Linked DNA regions of Asanoa ferruginea. The protein of the gene in region 1 interacts with the protein of each later gene in a pairwise test. Links are inferred from orthologs where the notes say so. Each region holds a gene or a part of one and is shown on either strand. Other genes may lie near its edges.

The links.
Region 2: the proteins of dnaE (region 1) and DFJ67_RS06360 interact in binary tests that used the Escherichia coli proteins (3 or more experiments, as listed by UniProt). The link is inferred for Asanoa ferruginea from one-to-one orthologs.

What each region holds. Positions count from the first base shown.
Region 1 is NZ_QUMQ01000001.1:8,699,058-8,703,492, forward strand. The notes cover bases 283-4,408. They hold dnaE (DNA polymerase III subunit alpha), read right to left. Parts: upstream 4,023-4,408; coding sequence 483-4,022; downstream 283-482. Other genes in these bases: DFJ67_RS40495 (DUF2567 domain-containing protein), read right to left, coding at 283-345. Also shown: more of DFJ67_RS40495, read right to left, coding at 1-282. UniProt on the Escherichia coli protein: DNA polymerase III is a complex, multichain enzyme responsible for most of the replicative synthesis in bacteria. This DNA polymerase also exhibits 3' to 5' exonuclease activity. The alpha chain is the DNA polymerase catalytic subunit.
Region 2 is NZ_QUMQ01000001.1:1,303,244-1,306,540, reverse strand. The notes cover bases 47-3,034. They hold DFJ67_RS06360 (pyridoxal phosphate-dependent aminotransferase), read right to left. Parts: upstream 2,132-3,034; coding sequence 962-2,131; downstream 47-961. Other genes in these bases: DFJ67_RS06350 (ATP-binding cassette domain-containing protein), read left to right, coding at 2,953-3,034; DFJ67_RS06355 (TetR/AcrR family transcriptional regulator), read right to left, coding at 2,128-2,883; DFJ67_RS06365 (DoxX family protein), read left to right, coding at 591-965; glmM (phosphoglucosamine mutase), read left to right, coding at 47-514. Also shown: more of glmM, read left to right, coding at 1-46; more of DFJ67_RS06350, read left to right, coding at 3,035-3,297. UniProt on the Escherichia coli protein: Shows aminotransferase activity with methionine and histidine as substrates, and to a lesser extent also with phenylalanine.

The DNA.
Region 1 (4,435 bases):
ATCGGCGCCCGCCGGCGCGGACATCCCATCGGTTGCGGGGTGGCCCGGCTTCTGGTCGGACCCGCCGGTGGGCCAGCTCGCCCGCGATTCTCCCGCCGTCAGCGGGTCGGGCGTCGTCCAGGCCCCGCCCGCGTGAGGAGCGTCGCCTGACGGGACCGCGCCAGCGGTCGGCGGGTTGGTCGGCGGGACCGCGCCAGCGGTCGGCGGGTTGGGCGGCGGGACCGCGCCACCGGTCGGCGGGTTGGGTGGCGGCGCCCACGTTCCGTCGCCTGAGGCGGGGTTTGCGCCGGACGCGGCGGGCGCCGTCCACGGCCCGTCGGTCGGTTCTGGGCTGGCGGCGGTCACCGCCCGATCCTCTCAGGCGAACCGCCCAACGCCTACCGCACCCCGCCACAATCGATCAAGCCACCCAACCCACCGACCACACCAGCCCCAGCCTCAACGGCATGCGGCGATGAACTCCGTCACGCCGCCATGCCGGATCAGCGCGCCAACTCGACCGCCGACGGCCCGAGCAGGGCCTTGAGATCAGCCATCAGCGCCGTCGTGGGCGCCACCCGCAACGGGCTCAGCCGCAACACGGTGGCCTTGGAGCCGTTGACCAACCGGACATGCACCTCGGACGGCCCGGGATGGGTGTTGAGGATTTCGCGGAGGCGTTCGACCAGGGGCGGCGTGACGCGGTTGGTGGCGATGTTCATGACCACCGGCTGGTTGCCGTCGGCGCCGGCCGCCGAGATGTCGGGGATGGACATGTCCATGGCCATGATGCGGGCCTGGTCGTCGCGGCGGTCGACGCGGCCCTTCACCACCACGATGGCGTCTTCCGCGATGTATTGGCCGACCAGCTCGTAGGTGTTGGGGAAGAACAGCACCTCGACGCCGCTGGTGATGTCTTCGATCGAGGCCGACGCCCAGGGGCGGCCCTGCTTGGTGATCCGCCGCTGCACGCCGGTCAGGATGCCGGCCAGCGTGATCACCGCACCGTCGGCGACCGCGCCCTCCTCGGCCAGAGCCGCGATCGACGTGTCAGCCGCCGCCGACAACGCCCGGTCGAGGCCCGACAGCGGGTGGTCGGAGACGTAGAGGCCGAGCATCTCGCGCTCGAAGGACAGCTTGTCGGGCTTGTCCCACTCGCCGTCGGGGATCGGCGGCGAGACGATCATCGACGGTTCGGCCGCGTCGCCGAACGCGGAGCCGAACAGGTCGTATTGCCCGACCGCCTCGTTTTTCTTCACGCCCATGAACGCGTCGATCGCGTCGGCGTGGATGGCCAGGAGGCCCTTGCGGCTGTGGCCGAGCGAGTCGAACGCGCCTGCCTTGATCAAAGACTCGATGGTGCGCTTGTTGCAGGCGACCGCGTCGACCTTGCGGAGGAAGTCGTAGAAGTCGGTGTAGGCGCCGTGCTGCTTGCGGGCCCGCACGATCGCCTCGACCACGTTGACGCCGACGTTGCGGACGGCGGCCATGCCGAACCGGATGTCGGTGCCGACGGCGCCGAACCGGGCCACCGACTCGTTGACGTCGGGCGGCAGGACCTTGATGCCCATCCGGCGGCACTCGGCGAGGTAGATCGCGGCCTTGTCCTTGTCGTCGCCGACCGAGGTGAGCAGGGCGGCCATGTATTCGGCCGGGTAGTTGGCCTTGAGGTAGGCGGTCCAGAACGAGACCAGCCCGTAGCCGGCGGTGTGCGCCTTGTTGAAGGCGTAGTCGGAGAACGGGACCAGGATGTCCCACAACGTCTTGATCGCCGCCTCGGAGAACCCCTTGTCCCGCATCCCCTGCGAGAACGGGACGTACTCCTTGTCGAGGATCTCTTTCTTCTTCTTGCCCATCGCCCGGCGAAGCAGATCCGCCGCGCCGAGCGTGTAGCCGGCGAGCTTCTGCGCGATCGCCATGACCTGCTCCTGGTAAACGATCAGCCCGTAGGTGTCGCCCAGAATGTCTTCCAGATCGTTGGCAAGCTCAGGATGGATCGGCACGACCGGCTTGCGGCCGTTCTTGCGGTCGGCGTATTCGTTGTGTGCGTTGGCGCCCATCGGGCCGGGCCGGTAGAGCGCGAGCACCGCGGAGATGTCTTCGAAGTTGTCGGGGATCATCGAGCGCAGCAGCGAGCGCATCGGGCCGCCGTCGAGCTGGAAGACGCCCAGGGTGTCGCCGCGCGCCAGCAACTCGTAGGTCGGCTTGTCGGCCAGCGGCAGCTTCTCCAGGACGACCGTCTCGCCCCGGTTGTCGGCGATGCCGTCGAGGCAGTCGTCCATGATCGTGAGGTTGCGCAGGCCCAGGAAGTCCATCTTGAGCAGGCCGATGGACTCGCAGGCGCCCATGTCCCACTGCGTGATGATGGCGCCGTCGTTGTCGCGCCGCCAGATCGGCAGCACGTCCATCAGCGGCTCGCCGGACAGGATCACGCCGGCCGCGTGCACGCCGGGCTGGCGGATCAGGCCCTCGATGCCCTTGGCGGTGTCGACGACCTTCTTGGTGTCGGGGTCGGTCTCGTAGAGCGTGCGGAACTCGGCGGCCTCGGCATAGCGGTTGTGCGACGGGTCGAAGATGCCGGCGAGCGGCATGTCCTTGCCCATCACCGGCGGCGGCATCGCCTTGGTGATCTTGTCGCCGACCGCGAACGGGTAACCCAGCACCCGGGCCGCGTCCTTGACCGCCGCCTTCGCCTTGATCTTGCCGTAGGTGACGATCTGGGCGACCCGCTCCTCGCCCCAGCGCTCCGTCGCGTAGCGGATCATGTCGCCGCGCCGGCGCTCGTCGAAGTCCATGTCGATGTCGGGCATCGAGATGCGGTCGGGGTTGAGGAACCGCTCGAACAGCAAGCCGTGGTCCATCGGGTCGAGCTCGGTGATCTTCAGCGCGTAGGCGATCAGCGCGCCGGCCGCCGAACCACGACCGGGACCGACCCGGATCTTCTCCTTGCGGGCGTATTCGCAGAGGTCGGCGGTGACCAGGAAGTAGCCCGGGAAGCCCATCTTGCAGATGACGTCGAGCTCGTAGTCGGCCTGCCGCAGCCGGTCGTCGGGCACCCCGTTGGGGAACCGCTCGCGCAGCCCGCGGTGCACCTCGGCGCGCAGCCACGACTCCTCGGTGTAGCCGTCGGGCACCGGGAACGAGGGCATCAGGTTGCGCGAGGCGAACACCGACGAGTAGTCGCCGATCTTCTCGGCGATCTCCAGCGTGTTGGCGCAGGCGCCGGGCACCTCGGCCTCCCACACGGCGCGCATCTCGTCGGCGGACTTCAGGTAGAAGTCGCGCGCGTCGAACTTGAAGCGCTTGGGATCGGCCATCGTGGAACCCGACTGCACGCAGAGCAGAACCTCGTGCGCGTCGGCGTCTTTCGCGTAGGTGTAGTGCAGGTCGTTGGTGGCCACCGGCTTGAGGTCGAGCCGCTTGCCGAGGCGCAGCAGGTCCTGCCGGACCCGGGTCTCGATGCCGAGCCCGTGGTCCATCAGCTCGAGGTAGAAGTTGTCCTTGCCGAAGATGTCGGCGAACTCGGCGGCCGACGCGCAGGCCTTCTCGAAGTCGCCGATCCGCAGCCAGGTCTGCACCTCGCCAGAGGGGCACCCGGTGGTCGCGATGATCCCCTTGCCGTGCTCGTGCAGCAGCTCACGGTCGGCCCGCGGCTTGAAGTAGTAACCCTCCAGTGACGACCGCGACTGCATCCGGAAGAGGTTGCGCAACCCGTCGGCGTCGGCGGCGAGCATGGTCATGTGGGTGTAGGCGCCACCGCCGGAGACGTCGTTCTCGCCACCGTCGGCCCAGCGCACCCGGACCCGGTCCTGCCGGGCCGTGTTGGGCGTGACGTAGGACTCAACCCCGATGATCGGCTTGATCCCGGCGCCGGTGGCCTGCTTGAAGAAGTCGTAGGCGCCGTACATGTTGCCGTGGTCGGTCATCGCCAGCGCCGGCATGCCCAACCGGTTGGCCTCGGCGAACAGCTCCTTGAGCCGGGCGGCACCGTCGAGCATCGAGTATTCCGTGTGCACATGCAGATGCACGAAAGAGTCGGACACCCAAGACCCCCTTCACCCAAGCGCCGCGACCACCCTAGTCCGGGGATACGACGAGAAGCACCCGCCGACGCCCGGTGAGTTTAAGATCAAATTCATTTGGCATTCCCCGGTCCGCGGTGGACCGGACAGATGCTCCCGCCGGGGATCGCTCCGCTTGCCAGGTCCGCGGTGGGATCAGGGCCTTCGCCCCGCGCCGCCCCAACCTCGGTGGTTTCTGCTTCGCTTGCCCGCGGGCCCGCCGGCCACCCGCTGGCCCGGAGGCCCCGGCGCCGCGGTAACCCTTGCTGGTCTCGGCCGGCGAGTTCCTTGATCGTCTGCATCAGGTCAGCTCGATTCCAGGCCTAAACCATGATCATGTGTGCCACGTCTGAACGACACGCCGCGACGACGGTCGATGGACACACACGATCAAG
Region 2 (3,297 bases), 7.4 Mb from region 1 along the record:
CGACACGTTCGTCACCACCGTGATGAGCAATCTGGGCCTGAAGATCGCCATGAAGCAGGAAGGCGTCGGGCTGGTCGAGACCAAGGTCGGCGACCGCTACGTGCTCGACGAGCTGCGCGCCTCCGGCCTCGCGCTGGGCGGGGAGCAGAGCGGACACATCATCATGCCGGCGTACGCGACCACGGGTGACGGCGTGCTCGCCGGCCTGCACCTGCTGGCTCGCATCGCCGCGACCGGGAAGTCGCTGGCCGAGCTGGCCGCCGTGGTCACCAAGCTGCCGCAGGTGCTGATCAACGTGCCGGTCGGTGACCGCACCACCGCCGCGCAGCAGCCGGCCGTGCGCGACGCGGCGGCCGCGGCCGAGGCCGAGCTGGGCGACACCGGCCGGGTGCTGCTCCGCCCGTCGGGCACCGAGCAGCTGGTCCGGGTGATGGTCGAGGCGGCGACGGCCGAGACCGCACAGGAGGTCGCGGAGCGGCTGGCGGCGGTCGTTCGTACCGCATCACCGGTCTGAAGATCTCTTGACGTTTGATCAATGGGCCCTACTGTCTATTAGTTGACGATTCAACTTTTAGCGGAACGGACCCCTCATGAACGTCGTGTTATGGATCATCGCGATCCTGCTCGGCCTCGCCTTCATCGCTGCCGGTCTGATGAAGATCCTGCAGCCGAAGGAGAAGCTGATCGAGACCGGGCTGGGCTGGGTCGAGACCTTCGCGCCCGGGCACGTCAAGATCATCGGTGCGCTCGACCTCCTGGCCGGCGTTGGCCTGATCCTCCCGGCCGCCGTCGGCGTCGCCGAGGTCCTCGTGCCGCTCGCCGCCGTCGGCATCGTGCTCCTGATGATCGGCGCGGTGGTCGTGCACGGCCGCCGGCGGGAGACGCCGATGGTGATCGCCAACCTGGTCCTGCTGGTGCTGGCGGCCGTGGTGGCGTGGGGCCGCTTCGGCCCCTACTCCTTCTAGTTTTTTCTTAGGCGGGCGACCGCCTCGTTGAGGACCGCCGGCCGCTTGCAGAACGCGAACCGCACCAGGCGGCGGCCGGCGTCCTCATGGTCGTAGAACACCTGGGTCGGCACCGCCACCACGCCGGAGCGTTCGGGCAGCGCGCGGCAGAACTCGACGCCGTCGGTGCCGCCGAGCGGCGTGATGTCGGCGGTGACGAAGTAGGTGCCCTCCGGGATCAACACCCCGAACCCGGCGTCGCGCAGGCCCGCGACCAGCAGGTCACGCTGCGCCTCCAGGCCCGCGCGGAACTCGTCGAAATAGGAGTCGGGCAGGCCGAGCGCGATGGCGATGGCCGGCTGGAACGGCGAGCCGTTGACAAACGTCAGGAATTGCTTGACCCGCAGCGCCGCCGACACGAGGTCGCGCGGGCCGCTGGCCCAGCCGATCTTCCAGCCGGTGCAGGAGAAGGTCTTGCCGGCCGACGAGATCCGCAGCGTGCGCTCGCGCATGCCGGGCAACGTCGCGAGCGGCACGTGCGGTGTCGTGGCGTCGGTGAAGACCAGGTGCTCGTAGACCTCGTCGGTGACCGCGTAGACATCGTGGGCCTGGCACAGCTCCGCCACCAGGGCCAACTCCGCGCGGGTGAAGACCTTGCCGGTCGGGTTGTGCGGGGAGTTCAACAACACCATCCGGGTACGCGGCCCGAACGCGCCGCGCAACTCGTCGGGATCGACCGCGTAACGCCCGTCGGCGCCCGGCCGCAACGTCACCGGCCGGCGCACCGCACCGGCGAGCGCGATCGACGCCGCGTAGGAGTCGTAGTAGGGCTCGAAGCAGACCACCTCGTCGCCGGGCTCGCAGAGCGCCAGGATCGCCGCGGCCACCGCTTCGGTCGCGCCGGCGGTGACCAGCACCTCGCCGTCGGGGTCGTAGTCGAGGCCCCAGAACCGCTTCTGGTGCGCGCTGATCGCCGCCCGCAGCGCCGGAATGCCCGGCCCCGGCGGGTATTGGTTCTGTCCACCGTGGATCGCATCGACGGCGGCGTCGAGCATCTCCTTCGGACCGTCGGTGTCGGGGAAGCCCTGACCGAGGTTGACGGCGCCGGTCCGGACGGCGAGCGCCGACATCTCGGCGAAGATCGTGGTGCCGAACGGGCGCATCCGGGCGACCAGTGGATCGGTCACTGCTCCTCCTCGTGGGCGGTGACCAGGCGGTCGATGCCGTCGAAAATCATAGTGAGGCCGAACCGGACCTCCATGTCGAACTCCTGATCGCTCATCCCCTCATCGGGGTCGTCGAAGATGCCATGGTCGACGAGTTTGGCCAGCTCGGGCAGTTGGTCCTTGTCGACGACCAGGCGGAGCATCTCGCCGTACGCGGGATAGCCCAGCGCCGCGCCGGCCGCGCCCTGGTTGACCTCCTGCGCCATGCGTACCTGGCCGCGAACGAAGATCAGCAGCAGCATCATCACGCCGAGCCGGATCTCGGCGGGCAGGTGTGTCTTCCGCAAACAGGCCAGCCCCCGGTCGAGCCAACTGAGCTGGCCGGGGCCGACCGGCGGCGTCGGGCCGAGTGGCACGTGGAGGACCCAGGGGAACTGCTGATAGAGCTTGACCAGCGCGTACGTCCAACGCTCGAGATTTTCTCGCCAGCCCACCGTGTCGTCGGGTTCGGGTGGCGGCGCCTTGACCGCGCTGACGTCTGTCATGAGCTGGAGCAGCTCGTCTTTGGTGCGGACGTAGCGGTAGAGCGACATCGCCGACTTACCGAGCTTCTCCGCGACGCGGGTCATCGAGAGGGGGCCGAGCCCCTCGGCGGAGGCGATCTCGATGGCGGCGTCGACGATCTGCTCGATGCTGAGGTTGGGACGCGGGCCGCGCTTGGCGGGCTCGCGCTGTCCCCACAGCACGTCAACGCCGGGTGGTAGGTCGGGCATTGCTTCATCCTAAAACTGCGTATAGCCTAAACCAAATCGTGTAGGGCATAAACAGTTGGGGGGCGAGGCGTGGACGCGATCCGCGTTTCAGGAATCGAGAAGGCTTACGGCGGCCAGCGGGTGCTCACCGGTATCGACCTGGCCGTGCCGGCCGGCTCGGTGTTCGGGCTGCTGGGGCCCAATGGCGCGGGCAAGACGACGCTCGTGCGGATCCTCGCGACACTGGTCCGGCCCGACGCCGGGCGCGCCGAGGTCGCCGGGCACGACGTGCTGGCAGAGCCCTTCGAGGTCCGTCAGAAGATCAGTCTCACCGGGCAGTTCGCCGCGGTCGACGAGCTACAGACCGGGCTGGAGAACCTGACGATGGTCGGGCGGCTCCGCCGGCTGGGCCGCGCGGGCGCCAAGCGGCGGGCC